Regions from separate parts of the Terribacillus sp. JSM ZJ617 genome, predicted to be linked through region 1. Evidence: riboswitches for the same ligand, from Rfam matches in the RefSeq annotation. Region 1 holds a riboswitch; each other region holds the start of a gene.
The links. A riboswitch is a leader RNA that binds a small molecule or an ion and turns the genes downstream of it on or off. The one in region 1 is predicted to bind S-adenosylmethionine.

Region 1 (4,211 bases):
CCCTCCGATAGCTGCTATTTTATAAGTTTCGATAATACGTTATTTAAACACATTATCAATTTATTCTCATTACAATCTTAAAGCATTATTCGACCATTATCAACTTTTTTACTAGATAAAAACACAGTTTTAACATGATCTTCTCCTATTGTATCACACATCCATTTCAACCCAAAAATATAGCCTCTGCTGAGAATTCCAGCAAAGGCATGAGAATAGTATTTCTTATTTATCGACAGGAAGAATCGCTCCGTCATAATTGTCTTCGATGAACTGTTTGATTTCATCGGAATGAAGGACATCCATCAATTTTTTCAATGCTTCATTGTCTTTGTCTTCGGCACGTGCAGCCACGATGTTGCCGTATGGAGAATCTGTACCTTCAAGGATCAATGCGTCTTCAGAAGGCGTAAGACCTGCTTGCAATGCATAGTTCGTGTTGATGACAACTAGCGCATCCTCTTCTGATTCATACGTATCAGGAAGGAATGCTGGGTCAACATCCATGCTGAATTTCAGGTTTTTCGGGTTATCACCAATATCATCCAAAGTAGCATCTACAGGTTCTACACCATCTTTGATCGTGATAAGACCAGCATCTTGGAAAATAGATAGGATACGGCCTTGCTCTGCTACGTTACGACCCATGATTACTTCTGTACCATCTTTAATATCATCGACGTTCTTGATATTTTTGGAATACACACCCATTGGCTCCAAGTGAACTGCTCCAAGGCTGATCAGGTCATAGCCAGTATCTGCGTTTGAAGTTTCTAGGTAAGGGATGTGCTGGAAGTAGTTCGCATCCAGGTCGCCGCTTGCCAAGTCGTCGTTCGGAAGTACATAATCCTGATATTCTTCAATCTCCAGATTGACTCCCTCTTTTTCAAGGATAGGCTGCGCTTCTTTAAGAATCTCTGCGTGTGGTGTGCTGGAAGCACCAACTTTGATTGTTGTTGTTTCTTCGTCACCCGAGCCGCTGCCAGATGAACCGCAAGCTGCCAGGAAGATCATGAAAGCTGCTGATAGAATAACTAATAATGCCTTTTTCAAATGAATCCCTCTCCTTTATCGTTTATCTAGTTTATTTGAAATCAAGTCTCCAATGAATTGGAAGACGAATACAACAATAACGATTAATAGCGTACAGATAAATACAACATCAAACTGACGTCGCTGGAAACCATAGAAGTAAGCAAAGTCGCCTAATCCGCCTGCTCCGATAACACCTGCTACCGCTGTGGATCCGATCAGCGCAATTGCTGTTACTGTAAGACCAGAAACAAGGGCTGGCATGGATTCTTTCAGCAGTACTTTGAACATGATCGTACTGTTCTTCGCACCCATTGCCTTCGCGGCTTCCACTACCCCGTTGTCCACTTCCTTCAATGCAATCTCGACTAACCGTGCATAGAAAGGTGCTGATCCAATGATTAGCGCGGGCAGTGCTGCCTCTGGACCACGGATGGTGCCGACTACAAAATCGGTGAAAGGGAACAGAAGTAATATCAGGATGATAAAAGGTATCGCCCTGAATATGTTGACGACAGCTGCTACAACTCCATAGACAACCTTATTTTCCCAAAGCTTCCCTTTACTAGTCAGGTAAAGCAACAGACCAAGGATGATACCAATGATGAATGTACCAATCAAAGAAAGGATCGTCATATAGAATGTTTCATAGATGGCTGTATTCAAATCTGCAATATCTACATTCGGGAACCACTTCTCAAACAAGTTCCTGCACCTCCGCTCTCACATTCGCTGCGCGGATGAAGTTCAGTGCCTTCTCCACTTCCTGTTCACTGCCTACCAGCTGCAGGAACAAATTACCGACTGCTCCGGTTTGTGTCTGCAATACATTTCCTTGCAGGATGTTAATATCAACATCAAATTGTTTCGCAGTCTGGCTGACAACCGTCTGATTGACGTTTTCGCCGGAGAAGGAAAGCTTCACGATCGTACCTGTACCTTCTTTCACTACTGCTGCAGACAAGGAATCATACTGCTCGCTTCCATCCAGCTGCTGGACGAATCGCTTTGTGATATCCTGCTGCGGGTCTTGGAATACATGAGCAGCATCGCCTTCTTCTACCACTTTACCGGTATCCATTACAGCTACACGGTGACAGATTTTACGGATAACATTCATCTCATGCGTAATCAATACAATAGTCAGACCGAGTCGTTTGTTGATGTCCACAAGCAAATCAAGGATGGAATCTGTTGTTTCCGGATCCAGTGCGGATGTTGCTTCATCACAAAGCAGCACTTTCGGGTCGTTAGCCAATGCCCTTGCAATGCCGACACGCTGCTTTTGTCCGCCGCTCAGCTGTGATGGATAGGCATTTTCGCGCCCTTTCAATCCGACTAGCTCAATCAGCCGGTCTACTTTTGCTTTTCTTTCTTTTTTCGGCACACCAGCTATTTCTAATGGAAAAGCAATGTTTTGGTGTACAGTACGGGACCACAGCAGGTTGAAATGCTGGAAGATCATCCCGATTTCTTGTCTGGCAAGACGAAGCTCGTTTTTTCGCTGTTTAACGATATCCTTGCCATTGATGATTATTTCGCCGGCGGTCGGTTCTTCGAGACGATTCAGCAGGCGTACGAAAGTACTTTTTCCAGCACCGCTGTAGCCAATCACGCCGAAGATTTCACCCGACTCAATCGTAAGATTAAGCTGATCGACCGCTGTAATATTCTGTTTTTTTGTGCGATATGTCTTGGAGAGGTTTTTGATAGTGATCAATATCCGCTCCTCCTTCCTCATGTGGCTTTATAACCATAAAAAAAAGCGTCTTCTTGTCCTGAGAACAAAAAGACGCATCTGCGTTCGATAATTGTTCTCTCATCTGTACAGGTTTCCCTGCAGGAATTGGCACCATACAGGAAAACCTGTGGTTGCCGGGCTTCATCGGGCCAGTCCCTCCGCCACTCTTGATAAGAGTTTGGTATATGATTGCTAAAAGGAGTTTAGCATCTAGTTAATAATCTTGTCAACATATTTTACATACTTCCTGGAGCTCCCAGAAATAGTAGTGCCTCCACAAGCAAAATATGCTGATAATCCCCCTCCACCACTTGCCTGTGACGGATACTGCGAAGCTGCACCTCGCCGCTAAGGAGCTCCTGCAATGTCTGCTCATCGGTACGTATATGTAAAATGCCATAAGGCTTGGAAGCTGGTGTCGTGAGGCTGCTTCTATCTATATGCAAATCGAAATGGGCATCCTCCCATTCAATGAAGACCTTCAGCCGCTTGTCATTACATAAAGGCAGCAAATCCTCCCTCACCTCGATCTGATGCTTGAGCTTTGTCAGTTTTTCGATGATCATCCGCCATCCCCTCCATATACTGTATTTGGCTCTTCTCATTCTGATTTCCTGCAAGAAAAAACAGCTTTCCGGAAAGGAAAGCTGTTTTTATTCACTCAGCGTCTTGGCCAGCATATGCTGGACGGAATGAAAAGCGTATATTTTTTCCTGAACTTCACCTTGTTTGAAGATAATGAGACAAGGCACACTTTCAATCTGATGTTCCTGCATGAAATCAGGAAAGAGAGAGGCGTTCAGTTTATGATAGTATTCCTGGTCCATCATTGCCTCCACCGCAAGGAGCATTTTTTCAGCAAGCTGACATGTGCCGCAAAAAGGCGTGTGCACAAATATCCTTGCTTGCTCCTGGTGTATAACGGACTGGACCTCCGTTTTGATAATGTTGATAATTCATCCCTTCTTTCTTCAGACGAGGAAGAATGGATGCACCATGATACTTCTGCTAAGCAGGGCTGTGGCCAATTCTGGGGCCGGGGTCGCCGCTACCTCTCGATAGGTTCTGTCTACGTAAATATGCTGGGCATGCGGCAGCTCTCGTGCTAACTGTTTTCGCAGCTTATGACCAGCGCTGTCCTCATCCACCATAATATATACTTGCTTGTGATCCAAGTCATAGTCATACAACAGCTGTTCCAGCCGCTCGATGCCCAATGTTCCATTGGTGCAGATGATCGTCACTTCCTCATCGATGATCTTCCTTATCTGCTCTTTATCCGAGCGTCCTTCTACGATAATGACTTTTTCTTCATCACCCATACTGGCATCACCTATTCTGATCGATATTTGATTGCTTTCTTGCCCGAGCCCCCGAATAAAGGCAGCTTAGCAATGAACGCTTGCCATAGTATATGAAAAGAGACCGCCGCCCTTGC
Region 2 (4,211 bases), 630 kb from region 1:
CGTTTGCCGCCTTACAGTCTTATGACGTAGGTGCTGGGTATGATTCGGTGTATGAAGGTCAGCGAATCCCGTTGTTAGAGGATGTAATAAGAAGGTATAAAGGAAAAACAAAGTTCCTGATCGAATTAAAATCGCCAGAGCTTTATGATGGAATAGAGGAAGCGGCAGCTGAGCTGCTGGAAAAATATGATTTGGCTAATGTTCTTTATGAGGAAGTGATTCTGCAATCCTTCAATTTTGGATCAATTGCGTATCTTTCCCAGCTGTTGCCGCATGTACCGCTTGGTGTATTGACGTCAAGAAGTGCTGACCTCACAAATCGTAAACTTGATAAAATATCTACGTATGCAAACTATGTAAATACGCATTTTACAAATGTCACACAGGATGATACATTAGTTGGCAGAATCCATACACGTGGAATGCGAATTATGCCATGGACAGTACGGGCACCTGGTGAAGTCCAGCCTTTAATCCGAGCTGGTGTTGACGGAATCATTACAGACTACCCGAATTATGTGAAATAAAAAAAGGAGACCTTTTACAGGTCTCCTTTTTCATATTATCTATTCTGAACGAGTCGCAGCAGTTCGAATGCTCTGTCTCCTGCAAGTGCAGCAAGATCCTCCCAGCACTCGTCACGCTTCAGGTCGAGTTCTACGATTTGTTTGGCTAAATCAAGGGCTTCCTGATCATGTGCCACGTGCTTGACGCTCCTTTCTGATGTTCCCTTTTTACTGTTACGCTCAGTATACTTATAGCCGAATAACTTTGCATCAAACATGTTAGCGATGCTGACGAACTATTTTGTTGTTTGTCAGGTTTCCTCACACAACACTAGGATGAATGGATAAATACGGTATAATGTGGAGTAACAGCACATGGTGATGAGGTGAACAGATGAGTAACGAGCCTTCTTACAAGAACAGGAAAGTAATCACAATAGGTATTGTGAGCGAGCTGACTGGTCTGACTGAACGCAAAATTCGTTATTACGAGGAACGCAAGCTCATTTTTCCTGAACGTTCAGCGAAGGGAAATCGCAAGTACTCTTTTTCGGATGTAGAGCAATTGATCGAGATCGCCAACAAAAGGGAAGAGGGTGTGCAAACCTTCGAAATTCGTCAGCAGATGCTGAGAGACAAGAGGAAAGAAGCGGAACGAGAAAGCCGCCAGCAAATGCTGAGAGGGCAGATCAATGCCCGCTTTGGTATACAGAGAGAGTAAGTGTGTGTATGTATGTGTTGGGAGGCCTAGTACACAGGAGAGCCGGGTGGTTATCATCCGGCTTTTTATATTGTCAAAAAAGTCTACTCCATAAATAAATGGATAACTTTCTGACATGCTGTTATCTAGCCAGTTTAAATGATTTTAATTAAAAATAGGATACGTGAAGTAAAGTATTCAAAACGTATATACAACTAAAAGGTAATCTGCCGAATTCGTCATAAATCACTTAGTAGACAGCATTATCAAAGTGATTCACAAAGAATAAATGTAGACTTCTGTCGGCAATTGCAGCTTGATCAATCGTTTGTTTTAAAGATATGCAGTCATATTCTCGTATTATTAGACTGGGTTGAATGCCTGCAATACTCTCCAGCAATCATAATAGAAAAAATCAGATTGATTTTTCTATAAATTTTAAAATTATATTGACAATAACTAGTTTGGAAGGTAAAGTAACAAACAGATCAACAACAAATGTATAATGAAATTCTTATCAAGAGCGGCGGAGGAACAGGTCCTATGAAGCCCGGCAACCAGATCGATGATCTAGGTGCTAATTCCTGCAGACAGCGAACAGCTGTACTGAGAGATAAGAGAATGAGTGCATACGGATACCATGCGCCTCTCTTAATCTAGAGAGGCGCTTTTTTTATTGTAGTTGATAACAGCGAAGAAAAAGGGGAGAGCAACATGAAAAAAATCTTAAGCTTTGGACTTATCGGATTATTAGCATTATTCTTAGCGGCATGCGGCAATGACAAATCTGCTGCACTGGCAAATGACAAAATATTGGTCGGCGTCAGCGGCGGACCGCATGAGCAAGTAATGGAAAAAGTAAAAGAATTAGCAGCAGATGAAGGTATCGATGTCGAAATCAAAACATTCAATGATTACAACACACCAAACAGTGCGTTGGATGATGGAAGCCTTGATGCGAACAGCTATCAGACACTTCCTTTCCTAGAAGACCAAGTAAAGAACCAAGGTTATGAATTAAAAGAAGTATTTAAGACGCTAACGTTCCCAATGGGTATTTATACAGATAAGATTTCGGATATTTCCGAATTGAAGGAAGGCGACAAGATCGCTGTACCGAATGATCCAGCCAACGAATATCGTGCGTTGAAGCTCTTTGAGGCAGCAGGAGTATTGAAAGTTGATCCAGAAGCAGAAAACTCTGCCACGGCAAAAGATGTCGTAGAAAATCCACTGAACCTGGAAATCGTTGAATTGGATGCTTCCCAGCTTCCAGCCCAGCTTCCAGAAGTAGCAGCAGCGGCAATCAACACGAACTTTGCGATGGGTGCTGACTTGAATATCAATGATGATGCAATCTTTGCAGAGGAATCAGAAAACAATCCCTGGTCCAACTATTTTGTTGTAAGATCAGCGAACACGGAAGATGAGGTCGTCAAGAAGCTTCAAGAAATCTACCAATCTGATGAAGTGAAACAGTTTGTGGAAGATGAATTCCAAGGATCCGTTGTTCCAAGCTGGTAAGGGGGAAGCAATATGATTGAACTAAAAAATGTATCGAAGACCTTTACCACTGGCAAGAAAAAAGTGGAGGCGCTGAAAAACGTCTCCTTGAATATCAATAAAGGTGAAATCTATGGCGTCATCGGATTCAGCGGAGCAGGGAAAAGTACCCTGATCCGCTGTGCCAATTTACTGGAACGTCCAACTGAGGGCGAAGTATTCATCGACGGTGTAGACCTCACGAAGCTTAAGAAGTGGCAGCTTCGTAAAGCAAGAGGGAAAATCGGTATGATATTCCAGCATTTTAATCTGCTGACGACTGCAACAGTATACGAAAACGTCGCTAGACCACTCAAGCTGAGTAAGGTGCCGAAGAATGAAATCAAGGAACGCGTTGATAAGTATCTGAAAATTGTAGGTCTGGAAGAAAAGAAGAATGTTTATCCGGCTCAATTATCTGGTGGTCAGAAGCAGCGAGTGGCTATCGCACGAGCACTTGCGCAAGAACCGGAAGTGCTGCTAAGTGATGAGGCAACAAGTGCTTTGGACCCGAATACGACGTCTTCCATTCTTGAACTGCTGCTCCGAGTGAATAAGGAGCTTGGCATCACCATCTTCTTGATTACACATGAGCTGGATGTCATCCAGCGTATTTGTGATCGTGTCGGTGTTATGCACCATGGAGAGCTGGTGGAAGAAGGGGCTGTCATCGATGTCTTTACCAAACCGAAACATCCGCAGACTCGGAAATTTGTCTTTGATGATGCGAATTTCCAAGTACCGGACAGCGTGAAAAAAGGACTTTCTGCTACAGGGCGTCTCGTCTCACTGACGTTTATCGGAGAAGCTTCCAATGAGCCATTCCTTGCGGCCATCACAAAGAAATTTGATGTTGTTCCAAGTATACTGGCAGGTGGAATTGATCAGCTGAAAGCTAGCTCCGTTGGTAAATTGCTTATCCATTTGCAAGGGGATCCAGCAGAAGTGGAGAAGGCAATTTCTTACTTGGAGTCGCAGCAAGTAACGGTTGAGGAGGTGGCGTCATGATTGAGTTCTGGACAGAATGGGGTGCAGACATCACCGAGGCGTTTTGGCAAACGCTGCTGATGACTGGTATTTCGCTAGCTATTTCAATCGTGATCGGACTGCCGCTAGGTATTTTGCTGGTCATGACAAGAAAAGGCGGCCAAGCAGAGAATCGAGTATTTTATTCAATCGTGAATACGATCATAAACGTAATCAGATCCATTCCTTTTATCATCCTTTTATTCCTGCTTTTACCTCTGACAAGAGCTTTGGTCGGAACTACAATTGGCGTAGAAGGTGTTATCCTTCCGCTTGTTGTCTATACAGCTCCTTATATTGCGCGTTTAATGGAGTCTGCGCTACTGGAAGTGAATAAAGGTGTCATCGAGGCATATGAATCGATGGGGATATCGACTAATAAAATAATCTGGAGTGTAATCATCAGGGAAGCACGTTCTACGATGATTCTAGGATTA
Region 3 (4,211 bases), 580 kb from region 1:
GCGGCTTCTGCCATCTCTTTTGTGAACGCTGGCTTAACAGTACTGACATCCACCCATAAACTGTTTTCCTGCATCCCGCTGAAAAGCCCATCTTCTCCGTAAGCAACTGCTTGAACAGCTGCAGGATCTGTCAGCATCGTAAATACGATATCAGCTTGTTCTCCGACTTTCCGGGGGGAATCTGCCCAGACAGCACCTTTGTCCAATAGTGCTTGAGCTTTTTCTTTTGTACGATTATAGACAACTAACTGTTCGCCCTTTTCGAGCAGATTAGCTGCCATGTTTTGACCCATGATTCCTAATCCGATAAATCCAATCATATGAGCACCATCCTTTTTATTCAGTCAATTCTAGCATACAGAAAAACGGATTGTTTTTAAAAGTCTTTCGCACAGGATATGATACAAAGAAGGAGTGGATAGTATGAAGCTTAGTATATTGGATCAATCCCGAATCAAAGAAGACGGTAATGCAACAGAGGCATTGGAGGAAACAGTGCGGCTGGCCGAACTTGCAGATCAACTTGGCTATGTGCGTTTCTGGGTGTCCGAGCATCACGCCGGCAGCCTCGCCCATAGCAGTCCAGAGCTTCTGATGGGGCATCTTGCTGCTAAAACATCCCGTATCCGTATCGGCTCAGGCGGTGTTATGCTGCCTCATTATAGTGCGTATAAAGTTGCTGAAAATGCAAGATTGCTCGAAGCGCTTCATCCAGGAAGAATCGACCTTGGTATCGGGCGTGCGCCAGGAGGAATGCCGGCAGCGAAAAGAGCGCTGCAAGAGCATAGAGCTGTGCCGGAGGATTGGTATGATCGGCAGATACGCGATTTGCTTCATTATTTGAATATAAGAAAAGAAGAAAAGCATCGGTTCGGGGACTTGGTAGCGATGCCGAGCATTGGCACCGCCCCATCTGTCTGGCTGCTGGGCGGCAGCGCTGGCAGTGCAGGTCTTGCTGCATATCATGGAATCGGATTCGCTTATGCCCAATTCATACGGGGAGACAAGGATGCGGCAGTGCTGGATGTGTATCAGAAATCCTTCCGGAAAGGGAAGCAGCAGCCGCAAATGATGGTCAGTCTGTTTTTGTTCTGTGCAGAGACGACAGAAGCTGCAGAAGCACTGGCAAAGAGCCATGAGGTTGCATCGCTGCTTCAGGAACAAGGAAGGCCCGTCAAAGGGATGCTGCGTCCGGATACAGCAGCAGATTATAAAATGTCTCCTTATGAAAAGGAGCGTCTTGAGGACAATCGTCCAACCATGGTAATCGGAACACCAGCTGAGGTGCTGCAGCAGCTTGGAGAGCTGGAAGACTACTACGGCGGGGAGATTGAGTTCATGCTCACCAGTCCTGTTTATGAAGAAAAAGCAAGACAGGATGGGTTCCGCCTTTTGATGGAGGCGTACATGCAGCAGGCATAGCAGTTGTTCTGTTTGAATCTGACACTGCAAATCTGGTATAGTAGGAAGTACAATTCATAAGAAATCTTATAACGAGTGGCGGAGGGAAAGGCCCGATGAAGCCCGGCAACCCACTGCAGGAGGGCAGTCCTGCAGGAAGGTGCTACGACCTGCAGCGAAAAGCTGCGTGATAAGATGACGACGGCTGCAATACAGAGCTTCTTCCTCATCGAAGAAGCTTTTTTAGTAGAATCGATGTGTCGTTCGGTAGGATTTCCTATGTGCAAAAGGAGTAATAACAATGAAATATGCATACTGGCAGCCAGTTTCAAGCAGCTGGCTGCGTCATGTGGAGGATGGTGGACCGCTAAGTTTGTCAGATGTGCAGGAAACGGCGCATCTGGCGGAGGATTTAGGGTTCGATGCCGTCTTTCTTCCAGATACCTACCTATACCAAGGGAAAAATGCCGATCAGCAGCTTAACTTTTGGGAAGCAGCTGGTGCTATTGCGGAAGCAACCGATAGACTGCACATCATGGCAGCAGTCCGGCCGAGCATTGATCAGCCCGTGGAAGCCGCGAGACAAGCAGTAATGATTGATCAGGTAAGTAATAGCCGTTTTTCCTTGGCAGTTGTTTCTTTCTTGCGCGAAGAGGAACAAAAGCGCCAAGATGGCGATATAGCGGGATCAGAGGATTTCTATATGCAAACCGAGGAATTTTTCGAAGTGCTGCGCGGAGTTTGGACAGCTGGCAATTACACCTATGATGGTTTGTACTATCAAGTTCAGCACGTCGATTATTTACCAGCTGGCAAGAGCAAAGAGATCTCGCCATTATACGCAGGCGGCGAGAGTGACTATTTACGACAGACAATTGCCGAGACATGCGATGCCTATGTAATGAAGGGCGGTACTGTACAGGAAGTGGCCAGTATGATCGCTGATATGCAGATCCGCCGTGAAGCAGCCGGCAAGTCTCCGTTTACCGAATTCGGCATGACAGCTTATGTCATTTGCCGCGAAACGGAGGAAGAAGCTTACCAGGAATGGGAAAGAATTACCGGTGCGGATTACGAATCATATGTAACAGAGGAAGAGCTGGCACAAAAAAGCAAGATCAGCGATGATGCTGTTTCTGCAAGGGGCTTGCGGCCGCATCTGGTTGGGACGCCGATGCAAATTGCGCAGCGGATACTTGCCTACGAGCATGCCGGCGTCAGTCTTCTGCTGCTTCAATTTTCGCCGCACAAGCAGGAAATGGAACGTTTTACCAAGGAAATCATGCCATTAGTCGAGGAAATGCGCGATAACTCGATCTGATTGGAAATATACGGTAGACAAGCCTGGCGATATCGCTTACATTAGAAAAAAAGGAATAAGTATGGGGGCAAAACATGGAGCTATTGACGATTTTCGATGAGCAGCATCGGGAGCTTGGGGTGAAGGAAAGAGAGGAAGTCCATCGTGATGGAGACTGGCATGAGACTTTTCACTGCTGGTTCGTGGAACATGATGGTACAGAACTATACATTTATCTACAGCAGCGTTCTTTCAATAAAAGTGAATTTCCCGGGAAATACGACATTACCGCAGCTGGTCATCTGGAAAGCGGCGAAACGCCTGTGGTCGGAGGTTTACGTGAAGTGCAGGAAGAATTGGGTGTGACGCTCCAGGAGAGCGATCTTTTTTATAAAGGAATCATTCAAGAAGAGTTATTTGCTAAAAACCTGGTTGATCGAGAGTTCTGTCACCAATTCTTTTACTATTTGGAGGAACTCCCGGATATTCTTCTGAATGAAGAAGTGGTACAGATCGTGCGGATGCGGGTTAATGATTTGGAGAAGCTCGTCGAAGGAAAAGCAGCAAGCGTAGAAGCGGAAATTGTTGCAGGAGCTCCACGTCAGCGGATCGAGGTTGCACATGAAGAACTTTGTCCTCATCAGCTTGGCTATTACCGAGAAGTACTCATGATCTGCCGTACATAGAAAAGGAGCAGCGTAATGCTGCTCCTTTTCTATATTCTTAAAAAGCCCAGTTTCCATTTTCGAAGATTTGTTCCACGGTGCCATCTGGTGTTTCGCCCGTGATGGATAATTCCCCAGAGCCAACCATGAAATCAACATGTGTGAGACTGTAGTTGAAGCCGATTGCCTCTAGTTCTCCTTTTGATTTCTCGCGGGCATCCTTCACGCACATGCCAATCGCTTGTCCGAGAGCCAAATGACACGAAGCATTCTCATCGAATAAGGTATTATTGAAGACGATTCCCGACTGGGAAATCGGTGATTGATGCGGTACAAGTGCAACCTCTCCAAGAAATTGTGCGCCTTCGTCCGTTTCCAGCAAGTTCTTCAATGTTTCATAGCCTTTTTCGGCTTTGAAATCTACTACTTTTCCATTTTCGAATGTAAGGGAGAAGTTCTCCAGCAACGTACCAGCATAATTCAATGGCTTTGTACTGCTAACTGTTCCGTTTACTCCATTTTTAACTGGAATAGTAAATACTTCTTCTGTAGGAAGATTCGGAATATATGTAGAGCCATCTTCTTTCATGAATTCTGCGCAAGTCCAGAAGGAATCAGGATGCAGTTCAATCGTTAAATCAGTACCTGGCCCCGTATAATGGAGCTTGCGATAGTCGCGTGCATTTAAGTGGTCAGCATTCTTCTTCATGGCTGCAACATGCTGTTCCCACAGCTCGACTGTATTTTCCTGATCGGAGCGAGTTGTGAAGAAGATAGCATCCCACAGCTTATCGATAGCTTCCTGTCCCTGTGAGTCGGGGAAGACAGACTCTGCCCATTCGACA
Region 4 (4,211 bases), on a different contig from region 1:
TTACAACCTCCATTTCATGCGTGATGACAACGATTGTCAGACCCAGTTCTTTATTTATTTTCTTCAGCAAAGCCAAAATTGATTTTGTCGTACCAGGGTCCAAGGCAGAAGTAGCTTCGTCACATAAAAGGATCTTTGGCTGATTCGCAAGTGCCCGTGCAATACTGACCCGCTGCTTCTGACCGCCGCTAAGCTGTGCTGGATACTGATGTTTTCGATCCTCTAACCCCACCAAGGCAAGCAGCTCATCAACTCGCTGCTTTATTTGTTTTTTATCTGCTCCTGCAGCTCGTAATGCAAATGCCACATTCTCAAATACCGTTTTTGAGGAGACTAGATGAAAGCCTTGAAAAATCATACCGATCGACTGTCTTGCTTTTCGCAGATTCTTTGGCGACAGCTCCTGCAAATCAACTCCATCAACAAAGACTTTGCCAGACGTTGGCTTTTCCAATAGATTGATGCAGCGCAGCAAGGTACTCTTGCCCGCTCCGCTGTATCCAACTATTCCAAACACTTCACCAGCTTCAACGGTTAGAGTCACATCATCAACGCCAATGATCTCCTTTCCCTTGCTGCTGTATTTCTTTGTGATGTTCTCCAGTTTTATCACCTTTCATCTCCCTCTCCTGTCGGTATTTTCAACTGTCGAAACTTAGTTGCAGGATGCCCAGCCGGTAGTCTGCTTGATTCATAGTCAAATAATTTTTCTCTCAATGTGCCTGATTTGTAGGACTGTTTATAAAGTCCCCTTTCTTGCAGAATCGGAATTACCAGGTCAACAAATGACTCCAAATCCCCCGGTGTAACAAGGTGGTTCAAATTAAAGCCGTCGACTCCAGATTCTTCAAATTGGTGCTGGATGCTATCTGCCACCTCTTCTGGATTCCCGACTATCAAGCTTTTGTCAGGTGTATCAAACCGCTTCAAAGCTTCGCCGACTGTCAGCTGCTTGGCTGCATCCTTTGTCAATGAGGCTGCTTTATAGTGGCCGCCTTCTGTCGTTTTACCATAAGAAAACGGCTCGTCAGGATCCTTTTCCTCAAATTCAGAAATGTCGTATCCGCTTGCACCAAATTGCGCCTTGGCAGCATCTGGACTCCAATGACTTGCATATTCCTGATACTTTTGCTGCGCCTCTTCTGTGGTTTCCGCTACGATGACACTCAGGAAGGAGAAAATCTTAATATGATCTGGATTCCGGCCATGCTTGGCAGCCCTCTCCCTTATATCCTCTGCGTAGTGACGGATACGCTCAGGCGTGGGCCCTCCAACGAAAACACATTCTGCATGCTTGGAAGCAAATTCCCGTCCACGTTCGGATGTACCTGCTTGATAAATCACAGGTGTCCGCTGCGGGGAAGGCTCACTCAAATGCGGTCCCTCTACCTGGAAGTAATGGCCTTCATGATTGATTTCATGTACTTTTTCAGGATTCACCAATACTTGGTTTTGCAGATCCTCAACCACTGCATCCTCCTCCCAGCTGCTTTCCCAAAGCTTATATGAAACCTCCAGGAATTCATCCGCAATCTCATACCGCTCATCATGCTTGATCATTTCGGTCAAACCAAAATTCCGCGCAGCGTTCGGAAGATATGACGTCACAACATTCCAAGCAACTCTGCCCTTCGTCAAATGATCCAGGGTGGAAAAACGTCGTGCATTCCCAAATGGTGGTTCATATGTAGTACTTACTGTAACGGCGAAACCCAAATTCTCGGTTACACTTGCCATTGCAGAAATCAATAGCGCTGGATCATTCAGGGGGACCTGCAGACCATCCCGGATAGAAGGAGCTTTACTATTCCGGTAAACATCATATATTCCCAGTACATCGGCAAAGAAGATTGCATCGAATTTACCGCGTTCGAGTAACTTAGCAAGATCGATCCAATAATTCAGATTCTTGTACTGACGATGCCGCTTACTCTCTGGGTGCTTCCATAACCCATGCGAGTTATGCATCGCACTATTCATATCAAATGCATTCATAATGATTTGCTTTCCCACTTTTATCCCTCCATTTTTAACAAATAAAAAGACCCCTTCTCGGATAAGAAGAGGTCTTTCTAAGTCGACGCAGGCGTACGACGTCCACTCTTCTCATCTTCCAAGCTAGCAGCTTGCTGGAATTGGCACAGTACTGCAGCAGTCTGTTGCCGAGGCTTCAAAGGGCCAGTCCCTCCACCTCTCTGGATAAGAAATGCTTATTGAATTACAGCTCAATATACAGGACAGTCCTCTGTCTGTCAATTGAGTTTTCTAAATTAAATGTATAATTGACAATATTCAAATTATGGATTATATTTATGCCGACAACCGAATAGATACACTTATCTAGAGTCAGGGTAGGAACTGGTCCAGCGACCCTGCAGCAACCGCTTTTCATGAAGCAAGGTGCTAATTCCAGCAGACAGAAATGTCTGAAAGATGAGAGAGAATGCTTACATAACGCCACCTCTTTCATTTGAAAGAGGTTTTTTACTTTATTGGAAGAGGAGAATGTTCATGCGAGAAACTGCCGAGAAAACAAAAGTGTTTGATCAAGTGATACAGCAAGCAAGAATCCTTTCTAAAGAATTCAAAGAACGCGCAGCTCATTTTGACAGCAGCGGCGAGTTCCCATATGAAAACTTCCAGGCACTTAAGGAAAGAGGCTTCTTGTCACTGACTGTGCCGACGGAATATGGAGGCAAAGGATTAAATCTTGTCGAGTACTTACAAGTTCAAGAGATACTTGCACAAGGTGATGCTCCTACCGCTCTATCATTTGGCTGGCAGCTCGGTGTTGTACTGGAAAACGCAGAGAGCAGACAATGGGATGAACAAAGTTTTCAGCATCTATGCAACAAAATCATTCATGACAAAATTCTTCTCAATTTAGTTCAGACAGAAAACGCCACTGGCAGTCCTTCAAGAGGAGCAGCTCCGACGACAACTGCAACGCTGGAAGGTTCCAGATGGAGAATTAACGGCCGTAAATCTTTTGCTTCGATGGCTGCTGCTTTGGACTACAGTATTGCTACCGCAACTATACTTCCATCTGGAAACAAAGGCTTCTTTTTGATCGATCATAGTTTGGAAGGCGTATCTGTGGAAGAAACATGGAATAGCATCGCAATGAGAGGTACAAGAAGCGATGATTTGATTTTGGAAGACGTAATTGTTGAGCAAGATGCGCTGCTTGTGGAAGAAACCAAGGGCAAGTCCACTACAAGAGGCTGGTACTTACAGATTGCGGCTGTTTACCTAGGTATTGCTGTTGCTGCGAGAGATTATACCATTCAATTTGCGTCAGAATTCCAGCCTGTTTCCTTGCCAGGTCCAATTAAGGATGTTCCAGAGGTCAGGAGAAAAATCGGCGAGATAGAATTGGCTTTGTTTAATGCCAGAGAAGTACTTTATGGTACAGCCAGGAAGTGGGTCGAGCACCCTGAAAAAAGATCAGAAATGAGTCCTGATTTAGCTGCTGCAAAACATATTGCCACCAATAAAGCGAACGAAGTCGTGGATCTATGCATGCGAATAGTTGGAGCCCGGAGTTTGTCTGCCGACAATCCGCTGCAGCGCCATTTTCGTGATGTAAGAGCTGGATTGCATAACCCACCTACTGATGATGCAGTAGTGTATTCGCTTGCGGATGCAGTCCTTCGGCAGTAAAAAACTCCTGAATCCATAACGGATTCAGGAGTTTCCTATTTACCAAGCATAAGCATACGGTGCTGCTCCGCCTGGACCCGGGAAAATTTCATCCAGCTGTTTTAAAACGGATTCATCAAGGTGAATTTCTAGCGCATGTAATGCACTCTCGAATTGCCCAACTGTACGCGGCCCAATGATTGGCGCAGTTATAGCTGGATTGGCAAGCTGCCAAGCCAGCGCAACATTATCCTGTGTTTCTCCTAGTTCTTCACATAGTTGACCGAATTGCTCCAATTGCACTCGCTGGGCATCGATTTTATCACCAATCTTATCACTTCGGCTTCCAGGTAATTTTTTAAGTGCATTTCTTCCAAGCAGACCGCCATCCAAAGGACTCCATGTGATAATGCCAATCCCAAGCTGTTCAGCTGCTGGCAATACTTCCAATTCAGCATATCGACAGTTGAGATTGTATTTATGCTGCTCGGAGACCAGACCTAAGAAATGGCGGTTTTTTGCTGCGCCTTGTGCTACCGCGAGCTGCCAGGCAGCAAAGTTACTGGAGC

Region 2: another riboswitch for S-adenosylmethionine. It lies ahead of ACH6C1_RS02595 (MetQ/NlpA family ABC transporter substrate-binding protein); the one in region 1 lies ahead of ACH6C1_RS05740 (methionine ABC transporter ATP-binding protein).
Region 3: another riboswitch for S-adenosylmethionine. It lies ahead of ACH6C1_RS02825 (LLM class flavin-dependent oxidoreductase); the one in region 1 lies ahead of ACH6C1_RS05740 (methionine ABC transporter ATP-binding protein).
Region 4: another riboswitch for S-adenosylmethionine. It lies ahead of ACH6C1_RS12865 (LLM class flavin-dependent oxidoreductase); the one in region 1 lies ahead of ACH6C1_RS05740 (methionine ABC transporter ATP-binding protein).

Annotation. Positions count from the first base shown of each region.
Region 1 covers NZ_JBISEQ010000001.1:1,153,951-1,158,161, reverse strand. The annotation lists gene ACH6C1_RS05750 (MetQ/NlpA family ABC transporter substrate-binding protein) at 226-1,053, opposite strand; gene ACH6C1_RS05745 (methionine ABC transporter permease) at 1,069-1,737, opposite strand; gene ACH6C1_RS05740 (methionine ABC transporter ATP-binding protein) at 1,730-2,752, opposite strand; SAM riboswitch class I at 2,849-2,950, opposite strand; gene ACH6C1_RS05735 (hypothetical protein) at 3,010-3,339, opposite strand; gene ACH6C1_RS05730 (thioredoxin family protein) at 3,427-3,717, opposite strand; gene ACH6C1_RS05725 (ribonuclease M5) at 3,745-4,095, opposite strand.
Region 2 covers NZ_JBISEQ010000001.1:526,056-530,266, forward strand. The annotation lists gene ACH6C1_RS02580 (glycerophosphodiester phosphodiesterase) at 1-527, shown strand, start outside; gene ACH6C1_RS02585 (hypothetical protein) at 563-703, opposite strand; gene ACH6C1_RS02590 (MerR family transcriptional regulator) at 901-1,227, shown strand; SAM riboswitch class I at 1,718-1,826, shown strand; gene ACH6C1_RS02595 (MetQ/NlpA family ABC transporter substrate-binding protein) at 1,921-2,730, shown strand; gene ACH6C1_RS02600 (methionine ABC transporter ATP-binding protein) at 2,743-3,756, shown strand; gene ACH6C1_RS02605 (methionine ABC transporter permease) at 3,753-4,211, shown strand, end outside.
Region 3 covers NZ_JBISEQ010000001.1:573,340-577,550, forward strand. The annotation lists gene ACH6C1_RS02815 (NAD(P)-dependent oxidoreductase) at 1-320, opposite strand, end outside; gene ACH6C1_RS02820 (LLM class flavin-dependent oxidoreductase) at 424-1,422, shown strand; SAM riboswitch class I at 1,486-1,598, shown strand; gene ACH6C1_RS02825 (LLM class flavin-dependent oxidoreductase) at 1,703-2,722, shown strand; gene ACH6C1_RS02830 (NUDIX hydrolase) at 2,797-3,387, shown strand; gene ACH6C1_RS02835 (aminopeptidase) at 3,425-4,211, opposite strand, start outside.
Region 4 covers NZ_JBISEQ010000003.1:260,784-264,994, reverse strand. The annotation lists gene ACH6C1_RS12870 (methionine ABC transporter ATP-binding protein) at 1-613, opposite strand, end outside; gene ACH6C1_RS12865 (LLM class flavin-dependent oxidoreductase) at 610-2,013, opposite strand; SAM riboswitch class I at 2,104-2,206, opposite strand; SAM riboswitch class I at 2,334-2,440, shown strand; gene ACH6C1_RS12860 (acyl-CoA dehydrogenase family protein) at 2,512-3,663, shown strand; gene ACH6C1_RS12855 (aldo/keto reductase) at 3,703-4,211, opposite strand, start outside.